DNA from 3 places in the Kitasatospora sp. NPDC040550 genome. Region 1 is predicted to be linked to each of the others. Evidence: riboswitches for the same ligand, from Rfam matches in the RefSeq annotation. Region 1 holds a riboswitch; each other region holds the start of a gene.
What was found. A riboswitch is a leader RNA that binds a small molecule or an ion and turns the genes downstream of it on or off. The one in region 1 is predicted to bind S-adenosylmethionine.

Region 1 (10,209 bases):
GGGTTGACGAGGGCCACGTCGGCGAGCCGGTAGGCGGCCAGGGAACGCGGGAAGTCGTCGTTGACGTGCAGGATCAGCGGTTGCCAGGTGGGGGTGGCGAACTCGGCGTTGACGGCCTCGGCGAGTTCCTGGACCGCGGCCGTGTAGTCGCGGTACTCGGCGAGGTCGGTGCGGGACGGGTAGGCGAAGGCGATGTGGACCACCCGGTCGTGCCACTCGGGCCGGGTGCGGAGCAGGTGCCGGTAGGCCTGGAGGCCGCGGACGATGTTCTTGCTCAGCTCGGTGCGGTCGACCCGGACGATCGTGCGGCGGTCGCCGACGGCGGTGCGGAGGGCGGCGAGGCGCTCGTCGACGTCGGGGCGGTGGGCGCGTTCGCGCAGGAAGTCGGCGTCGGCGCCGAGGGCGTGCACGCCCAGCTGGGTGGTGCGGCCCTCGTGGGTGACGGTGAGGGCGGCCGGGTCGAAGACGGCGCCGAGGAGGTCCTCGCAGCAGGCGGCGAAGGCGCGGGCCCAGCGTTCGGTGAGGAAGCCGGCCCGGTCGGCGCCGAGGATGCCGGTCAGGACGGCCCGGGCGACGTCGTCCGGGAGCAGCCGGTAGTACTCGGGCGGGGCCCACGGGGTGTGGGAGAAGTGGCCGATCCGCAGGTCGGGGCGGGCTTGGCGGAGCAGCGCCGGGGTGAGGGAGAGGTGGTAGTCCTGGACCAGGACGGCGGCTCCCGGGGCGGCCTCGGCGGCGAGGGCGGTGGCGAACGCCGCGTTGTACGCCTGGTAGGCGGCCCATTCGGTGCGGAAGTCGGCGTCGAAGGAGGGCGCGGTGGGGGTCGCGTAGAGCAGGTGGTGGACGAACCAGAGGGTGGAGTTGGCGACGCCGTTGTAGGCGCGGGCGAAGGTCTCCGGGTCGATGTCGAGCATCCGTACGGCCTGTCCGCCGACGTCGTGCCCGGCGAGGTCGAGGCGGCCGTCGGGGGCCTCCCCGGCTGCTCTGCGGTCGGCGTCGCCCAGGGCGGCGCAGACCCAGACGGCGGTGGGGTCGTCGATCGCGGACAGGCCGGAGACCAGCCCCCCGCCGCCGCGGCGCAGGGTCAGCGTGCCGTCGTCGGCGGTGCCGAAGGACACCGGTCCACGGTTGGAGGCCACCAGGACGGGGGCGGTTCCGGTCGCACTCGAACGTTCGGTCGTGAGATCGCCCATGGTTGGGATGTTGCCGGGGGGTCCCGGTGGCAAACCCGTCAGCGGCGGGTGGCGTATTCCGGGACGGTGTGCATCGGGGGGCGTTCCAGGGCCGTCACGGGGTGGGTGTGGGCGGTGAAGGCGCGGGTGTGCGGGTCGCGGGTGAACTGGGTGAGGTGGGGGTGGACGAGGTCGGCGGAGGCCTTGAGGCGGTGGGAGCGGTCGAGGCGTTCCAGGGCGGTGCGGTAGATGGTGGCGGCCATCCGGCCGAGGGCCTGGCCGTCCTGGTGGCGATGGTGCCGGACGCCGACGTCGACCTGGGCCAGGGCGTCGAGGCCGACCAGGTCGAGGGCGTCGACCAGGAGGCCGAGCTCGACGCCGTAGCCGGTGGGGAAGGGCAGTCGTTCGAGCAGTGAGCGGCGGGCCGCGTACTCGCCGCCGAGGGGCTGGACGAAGCCGGCGAGTTCGGGCCAGTGGAGGTTGAGCAGGGGGCGGGCGACGAGTTCGGTGACCCGGCCGCCGCCGGTGGGGACGATCGCGCCGGGGTCCCCCGCGGCGGAGCCGCTGATCGCCACTTCCAGGGGGCGGTCGTACATGGCCTTGACCAGGTGGATGTCGGGGTCGGTGAGCAGCGGGCCGACGATGCCGGAGACGAAGGCCGGGTCGAACTCGCGCAGGTCGGCGTCGATGAAGCAGACGATGTCGCCGCGGGTGACCAGCAGCGAGCGCCAGAGCACCTCGCCCTTGCCGGGGACGGCGGGCAGCCGGGGGAGGATCCGGTCGCGGTGTTCCACCCGGGCGCCGGCCTCGGCGGCGACGGCGGCGGTGGCGTCGGTGGAGCCGGAGTCGACCACGACGAGTTCGTCGACGAGCGGGATCCGGTCCATGAGCTCGCGCCGGACGGTGCGGACGATGTCGCCGACGGTGGCTTCCTCGTCGAGGGCGGGGAGGACGACGCTGACCGTCCGGCCGGTGCGCCGTTTGGCGGCGAGGAGGGCGTCGACCGGCCGCTCGGCCGCGCTCCACGAGCGGCGGCGGAGCCAGGACGCCGCCTGCGGGAGGAGGGCGTGGGTCGGTTCGGCGGGCACGGTGACTCTCCTCGGCGGGATCGGGTGGGACGGGTCATCTCGCTTGGCGGACGGTCCCGTTCAGGGTTGACGCCTTCGGATACAGTCTTCGTACAGCGGTCGGACCTTTGCACGCCGGGGTCGCCGCTGCGCACCACCACAATTTCACAAGCTCATCCAGAGGGACTGAGGGAACGGCCCGTTGACGTCCCGGCAACCTTCTCGCTCGGCTGTCGTCGACAGGCCCCGGCGGGACAGGTGCCAATTCCGGCCTGTGGCGCGACCGCGCCGCGGGGAAGATGAGGAGAGAGGCCTCCGCCATCATGGCTATCGACACTGTCGCACCCGTTTCCGTCGACCTCGGCCCCGCCGCCGCCCTGTCCTGTCGGGAGTGCGGGACCCGCTTCCCGCTCGGCCCCAGCTTCGCCTGTGTGGAGTGCTTCGGGCCGCTGGAGATCGCCTACGAGTTCGGCAGCGAGCGCGCCGAGGAGCTGCGCAAGCGGATCGAGTCCGGCCCCGCGTCCATCTGGCGGTACGCGCCGCTGCTGCCGGTGCCGGCCGATGTCGCCTCGAAGCCCAACCTGAACCCCGGCTGGACCCCGCTGGTGAAGGCGGACAACCTGGGCCGGGAGCTCGGGTTCACCGCCCAGCTGCACGTCAAGGACGACTCGGGCAACCCGACGCACTCGTTCAAGGACCGGGTGGTGGCCTGCGCGATCGAGGCGGCCCGGGCGTTCGGCTACACCACGCTGTCCTGCTCCTCGACCGGCAACCTGGCCGGTGCGGTGGGCGCGGCCGCGGCCCGGGCCGGGTTCCGATCCTGCGTGTTCATCCCGCACGACCTGGAGCAGGGCAAGGTCGTGATGGCCGGGGTGTACGGCGGTGAGCTGGTCGGCATCGAGGGCAACTACGACGACGTGAACCGGTTCTGCTCGGAGCTGATCGGGGACCCGGCCGGCGAGGGCTGGGGTTTCGTCAACGTCAACCTGCGGCCGTACTACGGCGAGGGCTCCAAGACGCTGGCCTACGAGATCTGCGAGCAGCTCGGCTGGCGGCTGCCGGAGCAGATCGTCATCCCGATCGCCTCGGGTTCGCAGCTGACGAAGATCGACAAGGGTCTGCAGGAGCTGATCAAGCTGGGTCTGGTGGAGGACCGGCCGTACCGGATCTTCGGCGCCCAGGCGGAGGGCTGCTCGCCGGTCTCGGCGGCGTTCAAGGCCGGCCGGGACGTGATCCGGCCGGTGAAGCCGGACACCATCGCCAAGTCGCTGGCGATCGGCAACCCGGCGGACGGTCCGTACGTGCTGGACATCGCCCGCCGGACCGGCGGTGCGGTGGAGGACGTCACGGACGCGGAGGTGGTGGCGGCGATCCGGCTGCTGGCCCGGACCGAGGGGATCTTCGCCGAGACCGCGGGCGGGGTGACCATCGGTGTGTTGAAGAAGCTCGTGGAGACCGGCCGGCTGGACCCGGCCAAGGAGACCGTCGCGATCAACACCGGGGACGGCCTCAAGACCCTGGACGCCGTCTCCGAGGCGGGCATGACCGCCGTCATCCGCCCGACGCTGGACTCCTTCCACGCCGCCGGCCTCGCGTCCGCCTGATCCACCCCCCCACCCCGCTAGGAGAGTCATGAGCGCCAACGTCCGCATCCCCACCATCCTGCGCACCTACACCGGCGGCGCGGCCGAGGTGATCGCCGAGGGGGCCACCCTGGGCGATGTCATCGCCGACCTGGAGCGGAACCACGCGGGCATCGCGGCCCGGATCCTGGACGACACCGGCAAGCTGCGCCGCTTCGTCAACGTGTACGTGAACGACGACGACGTGCGGTTCGCCGAGGGTCTGGCGACCGGGATCGCGGACGGTGCGAGCGTTTCGATCATTCCGGCGGTGGCCGGCGGCTGCTGAGCCGTTCCCGCCGCTTCCCGGCCGTCCGCGCGTACGGAATTCCACTCTCCGTGCGTGCGGGCGGCCGCCGGCATTTCGGCGGGAATATTTTCGGTCAGAGTCGGAGTAGAGTGTGGCTCTGCTGGGAACAGAGCTTCCCCTTCCGGCAGTGGGCGCTTCACCGGAGCTCGTCCGGACGCTGAGACCGGCCCGGGGCCGGGTCCGTGAAACATGTCAGGCAGATGTCAGAATTCCTGCAGGCATTTGAGTAATTCGTCCGCTATGTCCGGCGCTAATTGCCGATTTCCTCCCGGTTTGTTCGCTCTTGTCTCTTGACGGGGCTGCGGAATTCCCGGCGGCTGACCCTGTTGCAGAGGGCGTCGATCCGGATACATTCAGCGGCGGTCGACGTAATCAACCGCTCACGGAAGCCGTCCGGCGCCCCCGTGCGGACGATTGCGGCGTGCACGGCTGCGCTCAGGGGGGGTTCCCCGGGCCGGCCTTCAAACCAGACCCGGGCCCGCGACCTGCTGGCCCGTGAAGGGCCAGCACAGCACTAGGGGAGTTCGGAATGGCTCAGGGCACCGTCAAGTGGTTCAACGCGGAGAAGGGCTACGGCTTCATCGCGGTCGACGGTGGTGCGGACGTCTTCGTCCACTACAGCGCGATCCAGATGGACGGCTACCGCACCCTCGAGGAGGGCCAGCGGGTCGAGTTCGAGATCTCCCAGGGACAGAAGGGCCCGCAGGCGGACATGGTCCGCGCGGCGGTCTGACCTCTTCCGGCACCCAGGAGCTCGGCGCGGCCCACGGCTGGTGACCACTCGCTTCTCGGCGGGCCCGTACGACACGCGTCGTACGGGCCCGTTCGCGTTCCCGCGCCGGACCGTCCGGGGGTGGACGGCGGCTCGCGGGTCGGCCATTGGGCTTGCACTCGACCACCCGGAGTGCTAATCATTGGCGTTAGCACTCACAGTGTGAGAGTGACAGCGGACCGGGTCGGTGAGGCCCCCGGGAGCGGTAGGGGAATGGACCTCCGCGCACCAGGGCCGTCCGTCGCGGGCACCCCTTGGTCCGAGCAGTCGACCGTGTCCCGGAGGACCACTTCTGATGGCCAAGATCATCGCCTTTGATGAGGAAGCTCGCCGCGGCCTTGAGCGTGGCATGAACCAGCTCGCCGACGCAGTGAAGGTCACGCTCGGCCCCAAGGGTCGCAACGTCGTGCTGGAGAAGAAGTGGGGCGCCCCCACGATCACCAACGACGGTGTCTCCATCGCCAAGGAGATCGAGCTCGAGGACCCCTACGAGAAGATCGGCGCGGAGCTCGTCAAGGAGGTCGCCAAGAAGACGGACGACGTCGCGGGTGACGGCACCACCACCGCCACCGTGCTCGCCCAGGCCCTGGTTCGCGAGGGTCTGCGCAACGTCGCCGCCGGCGCCAACCCGATGGCCCTCAAGCGCGGCATCGAGAAGGCCGTCGCCGCCGTCTCGGACCAGCTGCTGGCCCAGGCCAAGGACGTGGAGACCAAGGAGCAGATCGCCTCCACCGCCTCCATCTCCGCCGCCGACACCCAGATCGGCGAGCTCATCGCCGAGGCCATGGACAAGGTCGGCAAGGAAGGCGTCATCACCGTCGAGGAGAGCAACACCTTCGGTCTGGAGCTCGAGCTCACCGAGGGCATGCGCTTCGACAAGGGCTACATCTCCGCCTACTTCGCCACCGACCTGGAGCGCATGGAGGCGACGTTCGAGGACCCGTACATCCTCATCGCCAACTCCAAGATCGGCTCGGTCAAGGACCTGCTCCCGCTGCTGGAGAAGGTCATGCAGAGCGGCAAGCCGCTCGTCATCATCGCCGAGGACGTCGAGGGCGAGGCCCTGTCGACCCTGGTCGTGAACAAGATCCGCGGCACCTTCAAGTCCGTCGCCGTCAAGGCCCCGGGCTTCGGCGACCGCCGCAAGGCCATGCTCGGCGACATCGCCATCCTCACCGGTGGCACCGTGATCTCCGAGGAGGTCGGCCTCAAGCTGGAGAACGCCGGCATCGACCTGCTGGGCACCGCCCGCAAGGTGGTCATCACCAAGGACGAGACCACCATCGTCGACGGTGGCGGCGACAGCGACCAGGTCGCCGGCCGCGTGAACCAGATCCGCGCCGAGATCGAGAACAGCGACTCGGACTACGACCGCGAGAAGCTCCAGGAGCGCCTCGCCAAGCTGGCCGGCGGCGTGGCCGTCATCAAGGCCGGCGCGGCCACCGAGGTGGAGCTCAAGGAGCGCAAGCACCGCATCGAGGACGCCGTCCGCAACGCCAAGGCCGCCGTCGAGGAGGGCATCGTCGCCGGTGGTGGCGTCGCGCTGCTGCAGGCCGGTGTCGCCTTCGACAAGCTGGAGCTGGACGGCGACGAGGCCACCGGTGCCAACATCGTCAAGGTCGCGCTGGAGGCCCCGATCAAGCAGATCGCGACCAACGCCGGCCTGGAGGGTGGCGTCGTGGTGGAGAAGGTGCGCAACCTCCCCGCCGGTCACGGCCTGAACGCCGCCACCAACGAGTACGTCGACCTGGTCGCCGCGGGCATCATCGACCCGGCCAAGGTCACCCGCTCCGCGCTGCAGAACGCCGCCTCCATCGCGGCGCTGTTCCTCACCACCGAGGCCGTCATCGCCGACAAGCCGGAGAAGGCCGCCGCGGCCGCCGGCGGCGGCATGCCGGGCGGTGACATGGACTTCTGATCCTGATCGGACTCCGATCGGATCGGCTGATCCTCGTCCGCGTGGGCGGTTCCCTTCGGGGGGCCGCCCACGCGGCGTTCCGGCCCCGGGCCGCGCTTCGGCCCCGGGCCGCGCTTCGGCCCCGGGCCGCGCTTCGGCCCCGGGGCGTTCCGGCCCCGGGCCCGTTTTGAACCCATGGGCGGGCCACGGAGAATGGACGGATGGCTTCCGACGACATCGAGACCGCCCTGCACAACGCCCGGGCCCTGATCCTGGCCGACCTCACCGCGCGGGACGTGGCGGACGCCGCCGTCGTCTCGCTGGTGGAACAGGCCGTCACCCACCGCCGCTGGTGGCTGGAGCAGTGGCCGGACGGCACCGAGTACGTGCTCGGGCTGGTTGCCCAGGACGTCCAGGACGCGCTGCTGGAGGCGTACGGCCGGTGGCCGCTGTGCACCTCCTGCGCATCCGACGGGGACCCGCACGCGCTCGGCGTGGAGCCCGAGTTGGGCCCGGAGCCGCACTGGGTGTGCGGCAAGCAGGGGGCCGTGGTGGCGCCGGTGGGGGAGTTGGCGCCTTAGGGCGGGAATTGTCGGACCCGCCGTAGGGCGGGTCCGACCTAGTCCTCCAGGTGCTGGAGCTCGGCGGTCAGGTTGGTGCGGGCGGTCGCGGCGAGGCGGCGGCGGGCGTCGGGGGTGCGGTAGAGGGCCGGGAGCGCCAGCAGGTGGCGCAGGACGGCGGCGCGGCCGGTGCGGAAGTCCGGTTCGGGGACGAAGGCGTACTCCTCCCGGACGGCGGCCGCGTAGGCCGCGTAGGCCTCGGGAGTGCCGCCGAGGACGGCGAGGTCCGCGTCGCAGAGCACCTCGCCGTCGCGGTCGCCGGGGGCCGGGTCGTGGCCGACGGTGAGCAGGACCAGCCGCTCGACCTCGGCGACGCGTGCGGCGGGCAGGCCGGCGGCGGTCAGCGCGCGGACGGCGAGGGCGGCGCTGCGCTCCTCGTTCTCGGTGCGGTCGGGGCGGTGGACGGCGTCGTGGAACCAGGCGGCGAGCCGGACGGCGTCGGAGTCGTCGGCGTGCCCGGCGAGCGCGTCGACGTGGTGCAGGACGGCGCGCAGGTGCTCGGTGGTGTGGTACCGGCGGCGCGGGTCCGACCAGCGGCGCAGCAGTTCGCGGCCGTACGGTTCGGGGTCGTCGGTGGCGCCGCAGCGGTGCAGCAGGGCGGTCCAGGCGGTGAGCAGGTCCTCGGTCGGCATGGGGCACATTGTGGCGGGTCGGATCGGCACGGGCCGGTGCTGGACCTATAGGTAGGTTGACGATATATGTAGTCGTATGACAGAACGCTCCATGCAGGAGCCCACGCTGCTGCTGCTCACCGCCCTGGCCGACCAGCCCAGACACGGCTACGCGCTGATCCAGGAGGTCGCCGCCATCTCGGACGGCCGGGTCAAGATGCGCACCGGCACGCTGTACGGCGCCCTCGACCGGCTGCTGGGCCAGGGTCTGATCGAGGTCGCCGCCGAAGAGGTGGTGGACGGACGGGCCCGGCGCACCTACGCGCTGACCGGGGCCGGACGGGACGCGCTGGCCGCCGAGGCCGGGCGGCTGCGCGCCGTGGCCACCGAGGCGGAGCGGCGGCTCACCAGGATCCGGTCGATGCTGCCGGGCCGGGCCGGGGAGCGGCCCGCGACGGGGGGAGGACTCTCATGACCATGCCGGTGATCGGCCCCGCGCCCTCCGCGGTGCTGCGGGCCGCACTGCGGCTCTACCCGGCGCGCTACCGGCGCGAGCGCGGTGAGGAACTGGTCGAGGTGTTCGCCGACACCACGGCGGCGGGCGGCCGGGTGGCCCTGGCCCGGGAGGTCCTCGGCCTGGCGGTGTACGGGCTGCGGGTGCGGCTGGGGCTGACCGGCGCCTCGGCGGCCGGGCGGCTGCTGGCGATGGCGGCGCCGATGATCGCCGGCGCGGTGGTCGGCGCCGTCATGGTGCCCTGGGCGCTCACTCTGGAGCGGACCACCAGGTGGCTCGCCTGGGACGACTCGCTCGGCAACCACGTCCGGGCGTTCGCCCCGCCGGTGGCCGCGCTGCTGCTCGGGGTGGCGGCGCTGCTGGGGCGGTGGACGGCCGTCCGGGCCACCTCGCTGGTCCTCGGCGCCATCGGGCTGTACGACCTGGGCCGGGCCGCCTGGGAGCCGGGCGTCTTCGACGTCTGGTGGGTCGGCTACATCGGGATGGCCTCGCTGCCGTTCGTGGTGGCCGCGCTGCTGCTGGTCGTCGCGCCGACCGACCTGCTGCCCCGGCCGAACCTGCGGACCGCCGGGCTGGTGCTGGCCTCGGCGGTCGCGGGCGGGCTGCTGGAGGCGGCGCAGAACTGGGACGACACGACCTTCCCGCTGGACGTCCAGTGGTTCGTGGTGATGCTCCTCGCCCCGACGCTGCTGACCTTCACCGCGTTGCGCGGGCGCCTCGGCCCGACGGCGGTGGGGCTGGCGGTGCTGGTGCTGACCGGGCCGGGCAGCCTGTTCAACATCTGGCGGGAGGCCCACGGGATCTCGCACCTGCTGCCGATGGCGGTGCCGGTGCTGGCCGGGCTGGTCCTGGTGGCGGTGGCGGAGCGCCGGTTCGGCCGGCGGACGGCCCTCGGGATGGTGCCGGGGCGGGCGTGACCGGGGCCTGCCCCCGGTGTGACCGGGCCCCCGCCCCCGGCGTGACCGGGCCCCGTCCCCGGCGTGACCGGCCCCCGCCCCCGGCGTGACCGGAACGGGGGTGCGGGTCTCGCCGGGGGCGGGGGGATGTGGCAGGCTGTCTGATATGTCTAGACCAATTTTCGAAGTCATCGCGCTGACGCCCCAGGACGCCCAGGCAGCCGAGTCCGGCGGCGCCGACCGGCTCGAACTGGTCACCGACATGGCCGCCGACGGACTCACCCCCTCCGTCGAGGACTTCGCCCGGATCCGGGCCGCCGTCGACCTCCCGCTGCGCGTCATGCTGCGGATCCGGGACGGCTTCGCCCCCGGCGACCTCGACGAGCTGTGCGCCCGGGCCGCCGCGCTGCGGGCCGAGGGCGCCGAGGAGTTCGTGCTCGGCTTCCTGGACGCCGGGGGCGCCGTCGACCTGGCCGCCACCACGGCCGTCGCCGGGGCGATCGCCGGCTGCCGCTGGACCTTCCACCGGGCGATCGACCACAGCGCCGACCGGGCCGCGCTGCGCGCCGCCGTCGGCGCGCTGCCCGGGCTGGACACCTTCCTCACCTCCGGCGCGGCCGCCGGGGTGGACGCCGGCCGGGAGGTGCTGTCCGCCGAGCTGGCCCGGGCGGGCGAGCCCGGCTACACCCAGCGGATCCTGATCGGCGGCGGCCTGCGGGCCGAGCACCTCA
Region 2 (10,209 bases), on a different contig from region 1:
GCCTTGGCCACCGCCACGGCGGCGTAGCCGCTGGCCGGCGGCAGGTTGCCGAGGTCGACCCGGTCGGCGCCGCGGGAGGCGCGGTCGTCCTGCTGCTGCTGGGCCCGGAGCGCGGCCCGGTCGGCGGCGCTGAGCGAGTTCAGCAGGTCCTGGGCGGCCTTCAACTTGGTGTTGACGTCCGCCTTGGCCTGGTTGAGGTCCTTGGTGGTGGAGTCCAGGGAGGCGAGCACGGCGGCCGCCTCGGCCTTCTCCTGGTCCAGTCGGCGCTGCTGGTCGAGCAGGCCCTTGAGCGCCTCGGTCTGGGTGGTGCTGGCCTGCTGGACGCTCGACGCCTTGTCCAGGTAGCCGGACGGGTCGGAGGAGAGCATCAGCTGGACGGACGGGTCGATGCCGCCGGTGCGGTACTGCTCGCCCGCGACCTGGGCCAGGCCCACCTGGAGCTGGCCCATCTGGTCCTGGCTGCGGGCCACCTGGTCCTGGAGCTGGTCGGCCTGCTTGCGGAGCTGGTCGGAGCGCTCCTTGGCGCCGTTGTACTTCTCGGCCGCCTGCTCCTGCTCCTGCTGGAGCTGGTCGATCTGCGCCTTGACGTCACTCTTGTTCGGCTGCGGCGCGGCATGCGCGGCGACCTGGGCGGAGAGGGCGACCGCGGTCGCAGCAGCAGCGGTGAGCACGGAGACCCGCGCGCGGCTCGGCTGCTTGGGACGGCGGTGGGAGGCCAAGGGACCGGCTCCTTCTTCCATCGGACTCACCTGATCAGGTGAGATTCCGGAAAATAGGTTTGACGCCAGACCCTAGTGAAGATCTACCCGTTTTGCCACTCCCCGAAGGCGTGAACTCCGGTTCCCCCGCTGACTTCACCGGATCCGCACACCCGCGCGGACGCCCCACTGACCTGCCGTCACCGCCCCCGGCCCCGGCTCAGGGCCGGGCCAGCCGGTTCAGCAGCAGCACCGAGGCCACCGGGCGCGCACCCGCCTTCCGCACGCCCTCGGCGACCTCCCGGTCGGTGGAGACCACCACCACCGGACGGCCCTGCGGCTCGGCCCGGACCAGACGGCGGATCAGCTCGTCCGCGGTCTCGCCGGTCCGGCTGAACCGTACCCGCACCCCGCGCGGGGGCGCCATGATGACCGGTACGTCCAGGTCCTGCCCGTCGAACACACAGGTGACCTCCGCCTGGGTGCGCTGGGCCAGCATCGCCAGCCCGCCCAGCAGCCGGATCCGCTGCTGCTCCAGCGGCAGCGCCGGATACCCGGTCTTGGTCACGTTGTAGCCGTCCACCACCAGGTGCACCTGCGGGATCGCCAGCAGCTGGTCCAGCAGCGCCGGGTCGTCCTCGGCCAGGCCGCGCCGGGCCACGTCGTGCGGCGAGGCCGCCCCCGGCACCACCGCCTCCACCAGGTCCGCCGGGCGGATCTGGGAGACCGGCAGGGCCAGTTCCCGCTGCAGGCCCTGCGCCGACTGCAGCACGGTGTCCAACAGCAGCCGCAGCCGCATGTCCTCGACGCTGCGGCCCTCCCGGGCCGAGCGGCGGCCCTGCTCGACCGCGGTCTCCAGTTCGGACACCCGGTGCCGCAGCCGTCGCGCCTCGGACTCGGCCGCGCTGCGCTCCCCGGTGGCCTGCGCCCTCGCGGCCTCCAGCTCCCCGGCCACCCGCCGGGTCTCGGCCTGCGCCCGCCGGGTGTCGCTCTCCAGCGACCGCACCTTCTTGCGCAGCGACTCGGCCTCCCGCCGGACGCCCTCGAACTCCGCGCGCTGGCGGTCCAGGTCCGCGCGCGCCGCGGCCCGCACCTCGGCCAGCTCGGCCTGGAGCTTCTCCACCAGCCGGGAGGCCTCCGCCACCGCGTCCTCGGCGCCGGCCCGCTCGGCCTCCTCGCCCGCCTCGGCGACCAGTCGGCTCCAGCCGGGCGAGCGCACCAGGTAGGCGGCGGCGGCGACGTCCATCGGATCGGCGGCGCCAGGGACGGTGCCCGACTCCAGCGCCTTCACCAGGTCCGGCTGGCCCAGCCGCAGCCGCTCCGCTATCCGCACCCGGAAGGCCGGCTCGGACTCCAGCGCCGCCGCCAGCGCGGTGGCCGCGTACTTGGCCCGCCGCGCGGGGGTGAACTTGACGTACTGACGCAGGCTCTGCGGCAGCTCCCCGGGCGGCAGCCCGCCCAGCGCGTCCGAGGCCAGCCCGACCACCCGCCGGCGCACCCCCTCGGGCAGCGGCCGGTCCAGCTTCTCGGCCGCCCGCTCGGCACCCGCGTCGGCCGGGGCCGCGCCGGGGCCCTCCGGGAGGCCGGTCTCGGACGGGACCGACTCGGCGGCCGGCTCCGGTGCCGGCGCAGCGGGCTGGAGCCCCTGCGCTTCGCCGGGCTCCCTCGCTGCGTCCACCACGTCCTCGGCTCCGATCTGGTCCAGCGGGTGCGGCCGCGGCCGCCCCTGTCGTCACGCTCCGTGCGTCTTGTCTGTATTGTCCCGTGCGGTGGACGGCGGCGTCGCGCGCCGCCCACCGCACCGGAGGGGTCAGCCCTGCGCGGCGGGGGCCTCCACGCCCTCGGCGCCGGGACGGGCCACCAGCTCGACCTGGTCCACCGCGTTGCACCAGCGGCAGCGCACCGACTCCACGGTCTCGCTGTGCACCTCGGTCTCCTCGACCCGGGATTCGCCGGCCAGGTCGAAGTGCAGGAACTCGGTCACCCGCGCGGAGCGGGTCACGTCGAAGCGGGTGAGGTTGCCGCACAGCGTGCAGCGCCAGCGCGTCTCGGCGGTCAGAGCGGGGACGGTCATCGGGGGTCCTCTCGGCTGGTCCCTGGGCGGGCTGGGCGCTCCCCCGGGGCCCCGGCGTCGGCGGCGGGAGGCGGGAATGCCCGCCCCAAGCCTATTGCCTGGGGCAACCACCAGGACCACCGGTCAGCTGAGATGACCGGAGCCCGTCCCGCCCCGCCGGACGGACCAGTAGTCCACCTGCCGTAAACCGCCGTGTCACCTGCCGCGCCCGGAGGGATGCTTGGCCGCATGGCGCTCACGGCCCCCGACCACACCGACGCGCGGGACGGCCGCCCGGCGCTGCCCGCCCCGGCGGTCACCTACGCCCTGATCGCGGTCAACACCCTGGTCTTCCTGCTCGGCCCGGCGGCCGGCCTCAACCCCCTGTACGGCACCGGCCAGGCCCGGATCTGCGCCGAGCAGCGGTACGAGCAGCGCTGGGGCGCCGTCCCCGCCGAACTGCTGACCGGCCACCCGCTGACCGCCGGGCAACTGGCCGAGGCCCCCGACCCGGTCCCCGGCTGCCCCGCCGCCCCCACCCCGGGCAAGCACCCGGCGGTGTCCGCCCTCACCGGCCTCTTCCTGCACGCCGGCTGGCTGCACCTGCTGGGCAACCTGCTCTTCCTGTACGTCTTCGGCCCGACCGTCGAACGCCGGGTCGGCCGGGCCAGGTACCTCCTCTTCTACCTGGCCGCCGGCTGCACCGCCTCGTACGGCTTCGCGCTCGCCGAGGCGCACGCGCCCGACTCCACCCGGGTCCTGATCGGCGCCTCGGGCGCGATCTCCGCCGTGCTCGGCGCCTACCTGCGCTTCCACCCGCGGGCCCGGGTGACCACCCTCGTCCCGCTGCTCCTCTTCCTCCCGCTGCGCTTCCCGGCCTGGCTGGTGCTCGGCCTCTGGTTCGCCCTGCAGTGGTGGTCGGTGCACTCGGCCGGGCCCGGGGTGGCCTACCTGGTGCACGTGATCGGCTTCTCGGCGGGCTTCCTGTACGCCTGCACCGTGGTCGGCCACCCCCCGAGACGCCCCGGCTGAGGCCCGATACGCTGGCCGCACCCCATCAAGGAGCCCGAACTGTGATCACCGCCATCGTCCTGATCAAGACCAGTGTCGACCGGATCCCCGAGATCGCCGAGGCCATCGCCGCGATCGAGGGCGTCAGCGAGGTGTACTCGGTGACCGGCGGATACGACCTGGTGGCGATGGTCCGGGTGCGCCGCCACGACGACCTGGCCGAGGTCATCCCGGGCCGGCTCAACAAGGTCCCGGGAGTGGCCCACACCGAGACCCAGATCGCCTTCCGCACCTACTCCCAGCACGACCTGGAAGCGGCCTTCGCCCTCGGCCTGGACGAGTAGGACTCAGCCCGCGCGACGCGTGTCGACGACGCAACGGCCGCCCTCGTTGCGGTAGTTCCACGCCGCGCCGTCCGTGACCAGCTCGCGGACCGCGGCCAGGAAGCGCTCGACGTGCTCGTCCGGGGTGCCGGCCCCGAAGCTCACCCGGATCGCGTTCAGGCTGCGCTCACCGGGCAGCGAGGGCTCGGGCGCCCCGCACTCGGAGGGCGCCGACTCCTCGTCCCCGAGCAGGGTGCGCACCAGCGGGTGCGCGCAGAACAGTCCGTCGCGCACGCCGATGCCGTACTCGGCGGACAGCGCGGCCGAGAAGTGCGAGCTGTTCCAGCCGCGGACGACGAAGGACAGCACGCCCACCCTGGCCGAGCCGGCCCCGAACAGGTTCAGCACCCGGACCTCGGGGATCTCCGCCAGCCCCGCCGTCAACCGCTCGACCAGCTCCCGCTCCCGGGCCTCCAGCGCGTCGAAGCCGGCCTCGGTGAGCGCCCGACAGGCCGAGGCGATCGCGTAGGCGCCGATGACGTTCGGCGAGCCGGCCTCGTGCCGGGCCGGGCCGGTGTGCCACTGCACCGCCACCGAGCCGTCCAGCTCCCGGGCCACCGTCCGGGTCGCCCCGCCGCCGGCCAGGTAGGGCTCGGCCGCGTCCAGCCAGTCGGAGCGCCCGGCCAGCACCCCGGCGCCGAACGGCGCGTACAGCTTGTGGCCGGAGAAGGCGATCCAGTCGACGTCCAGCCCGCGCACCGAGACCCGGTGGTGCGGGGCCAGCTGGGCGGCGTCCAGCACCACCCGGGCGCCGTACCGGTGCGCGGTCTCGGTCAGTTCGGCGACCGGCCACAGCTCGCCGGTCACGTTGGAGGCACCGGTGACGCACAGCAGCTTCGGGCCCTCCGGCGCCGCGGCCAGCGCCTCCTCCAGCGCGGCCACCGCCTCGGCCCGCGAGCGCGGCGCCCGCAGGTAGCCGACCTCCAGCCCGGCGTGGGCCCACGGCAGCAGCGAGGCGTGGTGCTCGGTCTCGAAGGCGAACACCCGGGTGCCGGCCGGGACGGCGGCGGCCAGCAGGTTGAGCGAGTCGGTGGTGGCGCGGGTGAAGACCACCTGGTCGCCCTCGCGCAGGTCGAGGAACTCGGCGACGGTCCGGCGGCTCTGCTCGAACAGGTCGGTGGACAGCTGCGAGAGGTACCCGGCGCCGCGGTGGACGCTGCCGTAGTAGGGGGCGTAGGCGGCGACGTCGTCCCACACCCGCTGGAGCGCCGGCGCGCTGGCCGCGTAGTCGAGCGCCGCGTAGCCGACCTTCTCACCGCTGGCGAGCGGGACCTCGACGTCGTGGCCGAGGACGGCGAGCGGGGCGGTGGTTCCGAGGGAGAGGGACATGAGGATGCACTCCTTCACGGGTAAGGGACCCCGGGAGTGCTGATCGTCCGGTGTCCGCGCTTGTCGCGCGGACGGCTTGTCCGGCGACCCGGTCCTCACCCAGGGCACCCCGCCACGGACGGAGGGTTGCCGGACAGCCAGCTGGGGCTTGACGCTGTCACTCATGACCTGGCGAAGACTCTAGGTCGGGTACGTCGGACGGTCAAACAGGCATCCACCATCCGGACAGCACTCTCGGCGCGCAGCCGAAGGGCCCGTGTCGACGAACCGACACGGGCCCTCAACTACCGCCTCAGATCCGGCTGGTGGCCTCCGACCAGCGCCGCAGCAGGTCCTGCGCCCGGCCGGAGTCGATCGCCTCGGCCGCCCGCACCATGCCCGCCGCGAGCTGCTCCGCCAGCGGGGCGTCGCCCAGGTCCAGCGCGACCAGCGCCGCCGCCGTGTTCAGCAGGACGGCGTCCCGCACCGGCCCGCGCTCCCCGGCCAGCAGCCGGCGGGCGACCTCGGCGTTGTACGCGGCGTCGGCCCCGCGCAGCGCCTCGATGCCGACCAGCTCGATGCCGACGTCCCGCGGATCGAACGTGGTCTCGGTGACCGCGCCGTCGCGCACCACCCAGACCCGCGAGGTGGTGGTGATGGTCAGCTCGTCCAGCCCGTCGTCGCCGCGGAAGACCAGCGCGGTCGCCCCGCGCCGGGCGAGCACCCCGGCGATCAGCCCGGCCAGCCGGGTGTCGAAGCAGCCGATCGCGTGCGAGGTGACCTTCGCCGGGTTGGTCAGCGGGCCGAGGATGTTGAAGGCGGTGGGCACCCCGAGGTCACGCCGCGCGGTGGCGGCGTGCCGCATCGAGGGGTGGAACTTCGCCGCGAAGCAGAAGGTGAGCCCGACCTCCTCGGCCACCTGGGCCACCCGCCGGGAGGAGAGGTCCAGCGCCACCCCGAGCTTCTCCAGCACGTCCGAGGAGCCGCTGGACGAGGAGGCCGCCCGGTTGCCGTGCTTGACCACCTTGGCCCCGGCCGCCGCGGCGACGATCGCCGACATGGTCGAGATGTTGACGGTCTTCGCCCGGTCCCCGCCGGTGCCGACGATGTCCACCGCCGGGCCGGGGATGTCCAGCGGCTCGGCGTGGTCGTACATGGCGTCCACCAGGCCGGCGATCTCGTCGACCGTCTCGCCCTTGGCCCGCAGCGCCACCATGAACCCGGCCACCTGGACGGGGGACGCCTCGCCGCTCATGATCCGGTCCATCGCCCACGCGGTGGACGAGCGGTCGAGGTCCTCCCCCTTCAACAGGGCCGCCAGCAGGTCCGGCCAGGTGCGGACCACCTGCGCGGGGTCGGTACCACCGTTCGCAGGGTTCACGTTCACCATGGCTGACTCCAGCTGTTGTCGGTTCCCCCGCACCGGGGGACGTCCGTACGGATGGAGCCAGCCTATCGAGCGGCGGGGCGCCCACGGCGCCGTCGTCTCCAGTACTGAGACGGCACCGCTCAACGCGCGGCCGGGGCCCGCTTCGCCAGCCGGGCCCGCAGCAGGGTGGCGACCGCCTCGGCCAGCGCCACCGGTTCGACCGGGTGGGAGATCGCGGCATCGGCCCGGCTCCAGGCGGCGAGCCAGGAGTCCTGCGGCCGGCCGATCAGCACCAGCACCGGCGGGCACCCGTAGATCTCGTCCTTGAGCTGGCGCCCGAGGCCGAGGCCGCCGGCCGGCACCGCCTCGCCGTCCAGCACGCAGAGGTCGACGCCACCCTTCTCCAACGCCTTGAGCACCGCGGGGGTGGTCGCGCATTCGAGGTAGGACAGCTCCGGAAGATCCTCGGCGGGGCGACGGCCGAGCGCCGTCAGCACCTGCTCGCGGGTGTTGCGGTCGTCGCTGTAGACGAGGACGGTGAGCGTCTCGTCGGTCGTGTACGCCATGGACCCTGCTCCCTCAAGTGTGATCCGGACCACGTTCACCTGATCCGGATGCTACTCCCGTTTCCCCCGTCGCCGGTCCCCCTCGCGCACGTTCCCCCTCAAGCCGCCGCGCCCGTGGCTCACCCGCTCGGAGGACGGCCCGTCACCCGGACCCTCCCGGTCCACCCGGACGGCCGATGCGGCATCCCGTCCCCTTACGGCAGGACACTGGGCCGACCGTGCAACGACGCGCCGGGCAACGGGGTCGCGGGCCCCTCCGAGGAACCGTCAGAAAAGGGACACGCCGCTGCTCAGCCTCCGTCCGGACCCCCCGTCGCCCTTCAAGGGGGCATACCGCACGCACCGGACACTCCGAGGGACACCCCCCGACGTGAAGACGGAATAAGGGACCGACATAATGTCCGTCGTGGCGACAGCAACAGCAACAGAAACCGGGCACGCGCACGGATCGGTCAATCGACCGAACATGGTCAGCGTCGGAACGATCGTCTGGCTCAGTTCCGAGCTGATGTTCTTCGCGGCCCTCTTCGCGATGTACTTCACGCTCCGCTCCGTCAAGGGAGCCGAGTTCTGGGCCGAGAAGGCGCACGCCCTCAACGTGACGTTCTCCTCGGTCAACACCACGATCCTGGTGCTCTCCTCGCTCACCTGCCAGCTCGGCGTGTTCGCCGCCGAGCGCGGTGACGTGAAGAAGCTCCGCGGGTGGTTTGCCCTCACGTTCTTCATGGGCGCGATCTTCATCGGCGGCCAGGTCTACGAGTACACCGAGCTGGTCAAGAACGACGGCCTCTCGCTGTCCTCGGACCCGTACGGCACGGTGTTCTACCTGACCACCGGCTTCCACGGTCTGCACGTGACGGGCGGTCTGATCGCCTTCCTGCTGGTCCTGGGACGGACGTACGCAGCCAAGCGCTTCACGCACGAGCAGGCCACCGCCGCGATCGTCGTGTCCTACTACTGGCACTTCGTCGACGTCGTGTGGATCGGCCTGTTCGCGACCATCTACCTGATCAAGTAACCAGCTGATCAGGTCGCTGGCCACCGGCAGCGGCCCCCGCCCTCACCGGCGACGGGCCGCTTCTGCCGGTGCCGACGCTCCCACCGACCGACCGCGCGCGCAGCCTTGGACAGGCAACCTCGTGCCGGCCAGACCGGCCGCCGGGTGCACCCACCAGTCGACCAGATCCTGACACCGGGGTTATTCCGTGAAAAAGCTCTCCGCACGACGGCGCCACCCATTGGCGGCGCTGGTCGTCCTACTTCTCGCCCTGGCGGCAACCGGGGGGCTGTACGCCGCGTTCGCGCCCGCCGACAAGGCGCAGGCCGACGTCGCCGCGCAGTCGCTCGCGATCGATGAGGGCAAGAAGCTCTTCGCCGTGGGCTGCTCCTCCTGCCACGGCCTGAACGGCCAGGGCGGCAGCGACGGTCCGAGCCTGGTCGGCGTGGGCTCCGCCGCTGTCGACTTCCAGGTCGGCACCGGTCGCATGCCGGCCCAGCAGCCCGGTGCCCAGGTGCCGCGCAAGAAGGCCATCTACAGCCAGAGCGAGATCGACCAGCTCGCCGCGTTCGTCCAGTCCCTCGGCCCCGGCCCGATCACGCCGGACGCGAAGCAGTACACCTCGACCGACCCGGACGACATCTCCAAGGGTGGCGAGCTGTTCCGCACCAACTGCGCCCAGTGCCACAACTTCGCCGGCCAGGGCGGTGCCCTGACGAAGGGCAAGTACGCCCCGTCGCTGGAGGGCGTGGACGCCAAGCACATCTACGAGGCCATGCAGACCGGCCCGCAGAACATGCCGTCGTTCCCGGACAGCACCATGCCCGAGGAGCAGAAGAAGCAGATCGTGGCCTTCGTCCGCCACACCACCAACGATGAGCCCAACCCCGGCGGTCTCACCCTGGGCAGCCTCGGTCCGGTGACCGAGGGTCTGTTCGGCTGGATCTTCGGCCTCGGCACGCTCATCGCGGTCGCGATCTGGGTCGCCGCCCACACCACCAAGGCCAAGAAGTCATGAGCCACGACATGTCAGAAGAGAAGCTCCCGGAGCCGCACGGCTCCGCCGGCGAGGTGGCCGACCACGGCAACCCGTTCGCCGACCCGGGCCTGCCGGCCCACGAGCCCCGTCGCACCGACATCGACGAGCAGGCCGCCAAGCGGGCCGAGCGTCAGGTCTCGCTGATGTTCGTGGTCTCGATGCTCGCGACGATCGGCTTCATCGCCTCGTACGTGGCCATCGACCCGGACAAGATCGTCTACATCTTCCCGCTGGGCCACGTCAGCGCGCTGAACTTCGCGCTCGGCCTGACCCTGGGCGTCGCGCTGTTCATGATCGGCGCGGGCGCGGTCCACTGGGCCCGCACCCTGATGTCGGACGTCGAGCTGCCGGCCGAGCGTCACCCGATCGAGGCCGACGACGAGGTCCGCAACGACGTCATCGAGCAGTTCAAGACCGGTGCCGCCGAGTCCGGCTTCGGCCGCCGCAAGATGATCCGCAACACCCTCATCGGGTCGATGGCGCTGGTCCCGCTCTCCGGCGTGGTCCTGCTCCGTGACCTGGGCCCGCTGCCGGAGAAGAAGCTCCAGGAGACGGGCTGGAAGGAGGCCACCCCGGCCAAGCCGCTGCAGCTCGTCAACATGAGCACCATGCAGCCGATGAAGCCCGAGGACCTCGTGATCGGCTCGCTGACCTTCGCGATGCCGGAGGGGCTCACCACCCACGACGAGGACTTCCAGCAGCGCATCGCCAAGGACGCCCTGATGCTGGTGCGCATCGCGCCGGAGGACATCAAGGACGACAAGTCCAAGGAGCTGGGCTTCGAG
Region 3 (10,209 bases), on a different contig from region 1:
ACCCGCGCTACGAGCGCGGCGTGCTGCGCTGGCGCGAGCCGGACGGCAGCGGCGGCGAGCTGCGCACCGAGTTCGGCCGGGACGGGCGGCGCCGCCTTGTCGGCACCGTCAGCGCTGCCGGTGCCGACGAGGCGGCAGGCTCCGTCGCCCGCACTGTCCGCCTGACGGAGTACCCGCTGCCGGAGACCCCGCCGCTCGCCGACCTGGTGGGTGGCTACCAGGCCGAGGGCGTGCGGGTGGACGTGGTGTCCGACGCCCCCGGCGCGCTCCCGCGCCTGCGCGTCACCGTCGACGGCGAAGCCGTCACCGCGGCGGTGCTGCTCGGCCCGACGGGCTTCGAGGTGGACGCGGTCACCGTCCCCTTCGACCGACCGCTGCCGGACGTCCCACCCTGTCTGTACGGGGACTACCGGCTGCGGCTGCCGTCCCGGCCGGATGCCGGTGCCCAGCTGCGGATCGCGGCGGACGGGGTCACCCTCGACGGACGACCCGTCCCCAAGGCCGAGTCGAGCGGTCGGCGCCTCGGCTGGCAGGGCGGCCCGTCCCCGGTACCCGGCGCCGAGCTCACCCTGCTGCTCGACCCGATCACCCTGCACCCGATGCTGCACGGCACCGGCCGGACCGTGGACGGCACACCGTTCCCCCTGGTCGGCATGGTCCCGGTCGGGGCCGAGGCGGCCCGACGGCTCGCCGCCCGGCCCCGGTTCGGCATCCCGCCCGGCCCCTGGGCCGACCTGACCGCACTCGCCACCGAGGCCAGCCAGGACGGCGGGCTGTTCTGGTGGCACGGCTGGGAACAGTCGGCCACCGCCCTGCGAACCGTCCGCCGCGCCCTGTGGGAGAGCGGGCAGTAGGCGCACCACACGGTCCGGGGGTACGACGCGGGAAACCGAGTATCCGCAGGACGGGCGCCCGAGTGGTCGACCGACCGGGCCGCGGCCGGGGTGCGAACGGATAACCACAGGTCAGGGCGGGGCGGCGGCCGATGGTACGGACTCGGTAAGGAGCGCGCGCGGACCGTTGGCGCGCCCCCTGCCGCTGGCTAGACTCGCGCGGCCGACCGACCGGGCACCGCAGCCGACCGCCCGGGCATCGCGGCCGACCGACCGGGCGTTCCCGGCGGCCAACCGGGTGCCGACCCCGGTTCGGCACCGGAGCAGAGCACAGCGCAGCACCACCCAGGACACCAGGCACCTCCCGCCGACGACCATGGGGGTCTCCATGCAGTTCCGCACCAGGGCACCGCTCGCCACCGCGACCGCGGTGCTCCTCCTCGCCGCCGTCGCCGCCGGTACCCCGGCCGGTGCGGCCACGGACGGCACGAACCCGCCCGACGCCTCGCCCGGCGCACCGCTGGCCGTGATCTCACCCGGCGATCCGTACGCTTCCTGCGACCTCGCGGCGGACGGCGACGGCACCAACCACCCGGGTGCGGAGGACGAGCCGTACGCCGCCGCCAACCCGCTGGACCCGGCGAACACGATCACCATCTACCAGCAGGACCGCTGGTCCAACGGCGGTGCCCGGGGCCTGAGTTCCAGCTACACCACGGACGGCGTGCACTTCACCCAGACGGCCCTGCCCTTCACCCACTGCGCGCCGGGCGGGCTGGCCTACCAGCGGGCCTCCGACGGCTGGGTGAGCTTCGGCCCCGACGGCACCGCGTACGCCAGTGCCCTGGTCTTCGACGCCACCACGCCGCGCAGCGCGGTGGCCGCCGCCACCTCCACCGACGGCGGGCGCAGCTGGCAGCACGTCACCGAGCTGATCGGCGACGACGACCCGGCGATCACCGACGACAAGAACGCCGTCACCGCCGACCCCGTGCACCCGGGCGTGGCCTACCAGGTCTGGGACCGGGTGGACCAGGCCGCCGGCCCGACCCCGGTCTTCGACGGGCCGGGCTACCTGTCCGTCACCCGGGACCACGGCCGGACCTGGTCCCCGGCGAAGCCCTTCGTGACCACCGCCACGACGCCGAACACCCAGACCATCGGCAACCAGATCGTGGTCGACCCGCGCACCGACACGCTGTACGACTTCTTCGACTGGATCACCTTCACCGACGCGACCGCCACCACCGTCAGCGACGTGCACTTCGGCATGGTCAGCTCCACCGACCAGGGCCGCACCTGGAGCCGGCCGGTCCGGGTCGCCGCCGACACCTCCGTCCCCGAGGTCCACCCGAACGCGCCCGCCGACGCCACCAAGTCCCTCCGGGCCGGCGCCGGTCTGCCCAGCGTGGCGATCGACCCGCAGACCGGTGAGCTGTACCTCGCCTACGAGGGCTCGGAGTCCACCGGCGGCAGGTACGACGCGATCCAGCTGGTGCACTCCACGGACGGCGGCCGGACCTGGAGCGGCCCGACCCGGCTCAACCAGGCCCCGGGCGCACCGGCGTTCACCCCCTCCATCGCCGTGACGGCCGACGGCACCGTCGCCGTCAGCTACTACGACCTGCGCTACCTCACCCCGGGCGACACCTCCACGCTGCCCACCGCCGCCTGGCTGCTCAGCTTCCCGCGCGGCGGCGAGAACAGTCCGGTCGAGCGGCAGATCTCGCCGGTCTTCGACTGGCTCCAGGCGCCGTACGCCGGGGGCCACTTCCTCGGCGACTACCAGGCCCTGATCGCCGACGGCCGCCTGATCCGCCCGGTGCTGGTGACCGCCAACGGCGGCGCCCCGTCGAACTCCACCGACGTGTACAGCGGCCGCTTCCGGCCGGACACCCTGCGCAGCCCGGGCGCGGCCGCGCCCACCGCCCGAGCGGCGCGCACCGGGGCGCCCGCCGTCGGCCCGCGCGCCGCGCAACACCTGCGGCGCTGACCCACCGGCGGCCGCCGGCCCGGTCGCCCTGGACGGACCGGCGGCCGCTGGCCCCGAGCACTCAGGTCCGACCCGGACCGGCGGCCCGGTCAGGGCCGGTGCAGCGCGTCGGTGAGGTGGCCCGCCGCCTCGATGACGGCCTGGGAGAGGCGGGCACCCGGGTGCCGACTGAGCCGTTCGATCGGCCCCGAGACCGAGACGGCGGCCACCACCCGCCCGGCCGGGCCGCGCACCGGCGCGGAGACGGAGGCGACGCCGGGCTCGCGCTCGCCGATCGACTGGGCCCACCCCCGGCGCCGCACCCCGCTCAGCGCGGTGGCGGTGAACCGGGCGCCCTGGAGCCCGCGGTGGAGCCGCTCGGGCTCCTCCCAGGCCAGCAGGACCTGGGCGGCGGACCCGACCTTCATCGGCAGCGCGAGGCCGACCGGCACGGTGTCCCGCAGGCCGAAGAGGCGTTCGGCGGCCGCCACGCAGATCCGGACCTCGCCCTGCCGGCGGTACAGCTGGGCGGTCTCGCCGGTGACGTCGCGCAGGTGGGTGAGGACCGTGCCGGCCGCGGCCAGCAGGCGGTCCTCACCGGCCGCCGCCGAGAGTTCGGCGAGCCGCGGGCCGAGGACGAACCGGCCCTGGAGGTCCCGGCCGAGCAGCCGGTGGTGCTCCAGTGCGACGGCGATCCGATGCGCGGTCGGCCGGGCCAGGCCGGTGGCGTCGACCAGCCCGGCCAAGGTGGCCGGGCCGGCCTCCAGGGTGCCGAGGATCGAGGTGATCTTGTCGAGCACGCCGACGCCGCTCGTGTTCTCCATGGACGGGTACTCCAGTCTCAGATCCCGTGAGCGACGGGTGGGTACGGCTCACGGGCGCTCCGTTGGGGTGGGAGCGGGGTGGTCAGCGGGGACAGGCCTGCGGGAACAGCAGATCGCCTGCGCCGAGCACGAAACGGGTACGCGAAAGGGCCGGGGCGGGAAGCGCCCGGGCGAAGGACAGCACTGAGAGCACCGTGTCTCCTCATCTTCCCCGCGCCACGTTGGCGACAGGCCGGAGTTGGCACTGACCCCGGACGGCACGGCGCGTACTTCGGACGCCGGGTCGAACGGGGAGTTGCCGGGGCTTCGTAGGGCCGGTCCCTCCACCCCTCTGGATGATTCGCGAAGAACGATACAAGACTTCCCCGGCGCCCCGCCAAACCTTTCCCGACCTCCCCGCACTCCTGCGCCCATCGGGGTCCTTGACCACGGATGATTTAGATTCCTAAACTATTTCCATGACTGCGACCCCGGCGACCTCAGCACCCCCGAAGAAGCCGCTCAGGTTCAGGATCGGCATCGCACTCCTCATCCTGAGCGCCCTGACCTACGTGGCCGTCCTCGTCATCCTCTTCCTCCCGCTGGACTCCGGCACCAAGGCCGCCGCCTTCGGCGGGACGCTCGTGGTCGCCGAGACGAGCGCCCTCATCGGCATGGCGGGCGTCGGGAAGGAAGCCGTCCGGGCCGTCAGGTCCCGCCTGGGACTCAGGAGGCGCAGCCGCGCCGCCGAGCAGCCGCCGACCACGGAGTGACCAGCCCGATGGACACCGGCGAAAGACCCGACGGCGCCGACCTGCACGCCCGCGGTGCCCGGCTCGACCAGCTCTTCACGGACCTGCGGCTCCTCTCGGAACGGCACGGGCCCCGCTACGACGACTTCGGGCTCACCGCCCAGCAGCACCTCGTGCTCGGGCGGATCGTGGCCGACCCGGACGTCACCCCCAAGGACCTGGCCGAGCGCCTCGGCGTGTCCAAGGGCGCCGTCAGCCAGCACCTGGCGCGCCTGGAGAAGGACGGCTACCTCTCCCGGCAGCGCAGCCCCCAGGACGGACGCGTCCACGTCTTCCGCCTGGAGGCCCGCGGCACGGCCTACCGGCAGACCGTGCTCCGGTACGAACGGGAGCTCCACGACGCCTACGTCGCGAAGCTCTCGGCCACGGACATGGCGGAGATCGAGTCCGCACTCGGGAAGTTGAAGCGGGTCTTCGAGGACTGACGCCACCGCCCCGAACGCCACGCGGGACCGATCAGTTGAGAGAGACCACCAGACTCCCCGTCCGCGCCTGCTCGTTCGTGACCTTCGCCCTCGGGTGCCAGAGGACCTGCACCGAGTAGGAGTCCGAACCACCCGGCACGCCGGGCAGCACGATCGGGAACCGGCAGGCGGAGTCCTGGTACTCGCCCTGCCCCAGGGCGCCGGTCGCGACCACCCGGCCCGCCGAGTCGCGGACGGTCACCAGGGCGTCCTTGCCGACGTCGTCGAGGCCCGTGGCCCCGCTGCAGGGGCCCGACTTGGTGGGATCGGAGGTATTGATCCGCGCCTGGCCCACCAGCGTGAACGGCTCGTCGTCCCCGGGCCCGGACACGCCCCAGGCCAGCCCGACGGCGCCGGCGCCGACCACGAGTCCGACGACCGCGAACACCGCCGGGGCCTTCCAGGACCGGAGTCGGGGCTCCCGCGCGGGCTCGGGCGGAGCCGCCTCCGTGGCGGGTATCGAAGCATCACGCTCTTCATGCGATTCATCAGACATTCGCACAGAATGGCATCGAGCGCTTCTCCCGACCAGGAGTTATCGCGACCGAGGCCCGCCTGCGCGGCCGCCACCGATCGGCCGTGGTGACCGGATGTGCCGACCGGCCGTGGTGATCGGCGACGGCCGGGGCGCGGAAGAATGGGGCGGGTGACCAGCACTCAGCCGCTCCCCCGGGGCCTCACCGCCCTCATCCCCGACGCCCGCACCCTGGCCACGCCCGGCGAGCGGGCCGCCTCCCAGCTCCTCCACCTGCGCGAGGCGACGGTGCCCGTGCCGGTCCTCGCCGCGGCCGCCGAGCTGATCACCCCGCTGTTGAAGGACGCGGACCCGGCGACCCGCGCGGCCGCCACCGCCGTCCACGCCCGCCTGCTGGCGGCCATCGAGGAGGCCACCCCCGGGCGGTAGCCGGCTGCGACAGGGCGAGGCCGGGACCCTCGACGACGAACCGCGCGAGGTGCAACCCTCGGGTTGCACCTGGCTGGGCGACGTGCAACTCTGGAGTTGCACCCACTGTCCGCACGGGAAGGAGCCCCCTCATGAGCGGGGACCGGATCGAACGCGAGACCCTGATCGCGGCGCCCCTGGAGCGGGTCTGGTCCCTGGTGGCCGAGCCCGGTTTCTGGGTCGCCGACAAGGCGAGCCTGCCCGGCACCGTGGCCAGGGAGGGCGAGAAACTGGTGGCCAGGAACCCGGAGTACGGCGACTTCCCGGTACGCGTGGAGAAGGTCGAACCGCCGACCTACCTGGCCTACCGCTGGGCCAGCGCGTTCCCCGGGGAGGAACTGCGCGAGGACAACAGCACCCTCGTCGAGTTCACCCTGACCCCGGAGGACGGCAGGACGCGGCTGCGCGTGGTCGAGAGCGGCTTCGCGACACTGGCCGGGTCCGAGGAACTGCGCGGCAAGGCAGTCGAGGACAACACCGGCGGCTGGCGCCAGGAGCTCGACGCGCTCAGGACGCGCGCCGAACAGCCCGCCGCGTGACCGACGAACCCCACGGCGCCGTCGAGTCGGTCGACACCGTACTCGCGGCCCTGGCCGACCCCACCCGACGCCGACTGCTCGAACTGATCGCCGCACAGGGCGAGGCCACCGCGACGACGCTCGCCCGGCACCTTCCCGTCTCGCGCCAGGCCGTGGTCAAGCACCTCGCCGCCCTGGACGCCGCCGGGCTGGTGAGCAGCGGCCGCGTCGGGCGCGAGGTGCGCTACACGGTGCGGCCCGCGGCGCTCGACACCACGGCGCGCTGGATGGCCTCGCTCGCCGCCGACTGGGACCGCAGACTGGCGCACATCAAGCGCGTCGCCGAGGCGGCGGAGCGGGAGTCGCGAACCGGTCGTGACGACGCGTCACGACCACCGGAACAGCCCCATGGAGGAGCCTGACCATGTCGACGGAGAACCGGCACCTCACCCACGCCCCCGCCGCGTACGCCTGCATGCTGGTGCGCGCGCCCGCCGCGGAGGCCTTCCGGGCCTTCGCCGATCCGGCCGCCACGTCCCGGTTCTGGTACAGCAGGAGCAGCGGGCCCATGGTCGCGGGGGCCGAGGTGCGCTGGGAGTGGGAGACCTACGGGGCATCGGCCGACGTCAGCGTCCAGGAGGTGCGGGAGGGGCGGCTGATCCGTTTCGAATGGGGCAACTACGAGCAGCCGACCACGGTCGAGCTGCGGTTCACCCCGCGCACGCCGCAGACCACCTTCGTCGAGGCCACCGAGACCGGCTTCCAGGGCTCGGGGGACGACACCGTCCGCTGGGTGAACGACACCGTCGGCGGCTTCACCACCGCCCTGTGCGCGATGAAGGCCCTGCTCGAACACGGCATCGAGCTGAACGCCGTCCCCGACCACCACCCGGCCTGACGACACCCCCCCAGGGTGCGGCCGGTCGCGAAGCCGCCGACCGGCCGGCCGTCCACCGGCCCGTCGATCCCCCCGTCCGTCAATGTGCCGGACGAGAACTTCACCTTTCGGGGTGGTTAGCTCTCGCTTTTCCGTAGGCAGTCGAACCGCCCCTTCTCCGAGCTCCTGGTACGAATACGGAGCGACAGAAGATCCGGTACGGGCGGGGGAGTTGACAGGGATGCGGGCGAGGACGGCTATCACGAGAGCGGGGGCCACGAGGGCGGCGGCCACGACGGTCGCCGTCGCCGGGGTGGAGTTCGGCTGGGGCAGCTCGGGGAAGTTGAGCGCGGTGCTGTCCGCCCTCCGGGCCCGCGGCGGCGAGCGGTTGAGGTTCATCGGCCTGGCCTCCGGGCTGGGCAGACCGCTGCTCGACGAACAACCGGTGGAGCGCTGGTTCGACCTCCCGGACGAGCGGTCCGACCAGGAGCTGGGCCGGATCGTCCGGGCGCAGCGGGTGCAGGCGGCACTGGTGGTGCTGGACGGCGGGCTGGCGAACGCACTGCGGGTGTGCGGGGTACCGGTGGTGTTCGTGGACAGTCTGCCGTTCCTCTGGACGGACGGCGACCGGCCCGACCTCCCGCTGGACGCCGAGGTGTACTGCGCCCAGCGATGCGTGGAACTGCCGCCGGAGGGCGCCGGGGTGCTGGCCGACGTGCTCCGGCTCCGCTGGGTGGATGCCGTGATCGCCGACGGCGGCGCCGCCCGCGGCAGTCCTCCCACGCCGCACCCGCGGCGCGCCCTGCTCAACCTCGGCGGGCTGCGCGCGCCCCACCTCACGGACTGGGCGAGCTATCCCCAGCTCGTCCTGCCCGCCGCGCTGGAGGCGCTGACCGCGAGCGGGGTCACCGAGGTGCACATCGCGGGCAACCTGCCGGCGTGGCTGGCCGCGCAGCTGGTCGACTCCTGCGCCCACCCGCCCGTCACCACCGTCGGCGCCCTCCGCCACCAGGAGTTCCTGCACCGCCTCGCCGACTGCGACGTACTGCTCACCTCCCCCGGGCTGACCACCCTCCTTGAGGCCGGGCAACTCGGCACCCCGACGATCTGCCTGCCGCCGCAGAACCTCAGCCAGATCTTCAACGGCCGCTTCCACAGCCGGGCGCTCGGCACCGACGTCCGCCTCCGCTGGCCCCCTGAGGTGTTCGACGAGGAGGAGGCACTGGCCCTGCGCGCCCATGGCGCGGGCAAGGCCCTCGACCTGATCCACGGCGGCATCGCCCGCGCCGCCGACCTCGGCCGCCACCGTACGGCCGCGGCCGTACGGGAGGGCCTGGTCGAGAAGCTCAAACGGTTGGCCGACGGGGCTGCCGCGGCCCCACCCGCCCCGGACTGGACGGCGTTGACGAACGCGGTCGGCACGGCCGGTGCGGCCCAGGTCGCCGACGCCCTGCTGCGGCTGCTGGCCGACTCCCCGGAAGCCGGCCTGCCACTCCACTGACCGGGCCGGATCACCCCGACGGAGGGCCGCTGCGTGTCCCGGGGCTGGTGGAGGCCGTTCTCAGGCACGGTGCCGGCGACGCGCTGCCCGCCCGGCAGGCCCGGCAGGCCCGGCACAGCGCGTCGGGACAGCGACGTGCACGCTGACCAACCCCCTCCAGCACCCCCGCTTGCGACCCTGCTCCCGACATCCCCGAGGTTTCCGAGGTCCTCCACGATGAAGTCCACCGGCCCACCCTTCCGACCGGTCACATCCGCCCGGTTCACCACCACCGTCCAACGACTGCTCGACCGGCCCGATGTGCCGTCCGGCGCACGGCGCCTCCTCCTCCCCCTGCTCGCCGTCCTCGCCGTGCTCCTGTCGGTGGGCGCCGCACCACCCGGCCGCGCCCCCGCCGACCCGACCCGCACCCCCGGCGCCCCCGCCTACACCGTGGAGTTGAGCAGCGACGCCACGGGTGCGCACTGGCGCGGCCACGAGCGGATCGTCTTCACCAACACCTCGCCGGAACCCCTGCACGAGGTCCACCTGCGGCTCTGGGACAACTTCCGCGGCGGCTGCGCGACCCCGTCCGTCCGGGTGACCGGGCTGGACGGTACCGCTGAGGTCGACTGCACCGCCCTGCGCGTCCCGCTGGCCCGCCCGCTGCCCCGGGGCGCCTCCGACACGGTCGAGTTCGATCTCGGCGTCGACGTCCCCGACGGCATCGACCGCTTCGGCCGGGACGGCGCGTTCAGCTTCATCGGCAACGCCCTGCCCGTCCTCGCCGTCCGCGACGGATCGGGCTGGCACCTGGACCGGTACAGCGAGCTCGGCGAGTCGTTCTACGGCCTCGCCTCCGACTTCGCCGTCACCCTCGACCACCCCACCGAGGTGCTGGTGCCCGCCACCGGGACCGCCGTCGACACCCCTGGCGGCCCGGGCCGCACGGTCACCCGGATCGGCGCCCGGCAGGTCCGCGAATTCGCCTGGGCCGCCGGGCCGTTCCACCGGATCGAGGGCCGCTCCGGCGACGGCGTCCGGGTCGCCGTCTACTCGGTCAGCAGCGTCTCCGCCGCAGACGCCCGCGCGATGCTGGACCTCTCCCTGCGGACCGTCGACGACCACTCAGCCCGCTACGGCCCCTACCCCTACGGGGACGTCGCCACCGTCCTCGACGACGCCTTCGAGTTCGGCGGCATGGAGTACCCGGCCTTCGTCCTCGACCGGATCCGCCCCTCCGCCGTCGTCCACGAGCTGGCGCACCAGTGGTGGTACGGCATCGTCGGTGACGACCAGTACCACTCGCCCTGGCTGGACGAGTCCTTCGCCGAGTACGCCATGGACGTCGAGATGGGCCGGACGAAGGAGGGCTGCACCGCCGCAACTCCCTTCCGGAGCCCGGCCGAACGCCTCACCAACCCGATGAGCTACTGGGATGCCCACCCCGACCGCTACGAGGCGGTCATCTACGACCGCGGTTCCTGCGCCCTGCACGAGCTGAGCC

Region 2: another riboswitch for S-adenosylmethionine. It lies ahead of ACZ58X_RS21865 (aminotransferase class V-fold PLP-dependent enzyme); the one in region 1 lies ahead of thrC (threonine synthase).
Region 3: another riboswitch for S-adenosylmethionine. It lies ahead of ACZ58X_RS22770 (IclR family transcriptional regulator); the one in region 1 lies ahead of thrC (threonine synthase).

Annotation. Positions count from the first base shown of each region.
Region 1 is NZ_JBVIWC010000008.1:4,682-14,890, forward strand. It holds gene ACZ58X_RS13885 (alpha,alpha-trehalose-phosphate synthase (UDP-forming)) at 1-1,190, opposite strand, end outside; gene ACZ58X_RS13890 (glucosyl-3-phosphoglycerate synthase) at 1,229-2,257, opposite strand; SAM riboswitch class I at 2,407-2,542, shown strand; gene thrC (threonine synthase) at 2,560-3,840, shown strand; gene ACZ58X_RS13900 (MoaD/ThiS family protein) at 3,869-4,147, shown strand; gene ACZ58X_RS13905 (cold-shock protein) at 4,698-4,901, shown strand; gene groL (chaperonin GroEL) at 5,236-6,858, shown strand; gene ACZ58X_RS13915 (hypothetical protein) at 7,059-7,418, shown strand; gene ACZ58X_RS13920 (HD domain-containing protein) at 7,457-8,089, opposite strand; gene ACZ58X_RS13925 (PadR family transcriptional regulator) at 8,166-8,543, shown strand; gene ACZ58X_RS13930 (hypothetical protein) at 8,540-9,499, shown strand; gene ACZ58X_RS13935 (copper homeostasis protein CutC) at 9,645-10,209, shown strand, end outside.
Region 2 is NZ_JBVIWC010000014.1:158,902-169,110, forward strand. It holds gene ACZ58X_RS21840 (C40 family peptidase) at 1-719, opposite strand, end outside; gene ACZ58X_RS21845 (NYN domain-containing protein) at 919-2,220, opposite strand; gene ACZ58X_RS21850 (hypothetical protein) at 2,509-2,772, opposite strand; gene ACZ58X_RS21855 (rhomboid family intramembrane serine protease) at 3,001-3,783, shown strand; gene ACZ58X_RS21860 (Lrp/AsnC ligand binding domain-containing protein) at 3,825-4,106, shown strand; gene ACZ58X_RS21865 (aminotransferase class V-fold PLP-dependent enzyme) at 4,110-5,474, opposite strand; SAM riboswitch class IV at 5,526-5,643, opposite strand; gene trpD (anthranilate phosphoribosyltransferase) at 5,767-6,843, opposite strand; gene ACZ58X_RS21875 (response regulator) at 6,963-7,388, opposite strand; gene ctaE (aa3-type cytochrome oxidase subunit III) at 7,786-8,406, shown strand; gene qcrC (cytochrome bc1 complex diheme cytochrome c subunit) at 8,594-9,403, shown strand; gene qcrA (cytochrome bc1 complex Rieske iron-sulfur subunit) at 9,412-10,209, shown strand, end outside.
Region 3 is NZ_JBVIWC010000015.1:120,858-131,066, reverse strand. It holds gene ACZ58X_RS22780 (SAM-dependent methyltransferase) at 1-854, shown strand, start outside; gene ACZ58X_RS22775 (sialidase family protein) at 1,222-2,826, shown strand; gene ACZ58X_RS22770 (IclR family transcriptional regulator) at 2,916-3,629, opposite strand; SAM riboswitch class I at 3,829-3,971, opposite strand; gene ACZ58X_RS22765 (transporter suffix domain-containing protein) at 4,088-4,381, shown strand; gene ACZ58X_RS22760 (MarR family winged helix-turn-helix transcriptional regulator) at 4,390-4,845, shown strand; gene ACZ58X_RS22755 (hypothetical protein) at 4,877-5,272, opposite strand; gene ACZ58X_RS22750 (hypothetical protein) at 5,531-5,788, shown strand; gene ACZ58X_RS22745 (SRPBCC domain-containing protein) at 5,920-6,366, shown strand; gene ACZ58X_RS22740 (ArsR/SmtB family transcription factor) at 6,363-6,767, shown strand; gene ACZ58X_RS22735 (SRPBCC family protein) at 6,770-7,243, shown strand; gene ACZ58X_RS22730 (hydroxymethylcytosylglucuronate/cytosylglucuronate synthase) at 7,464-8,723, shown strand; gene ACZ58X_RS22725 (M1 family metallopeptidase) at 8,940-10,209, shown strand, end outside.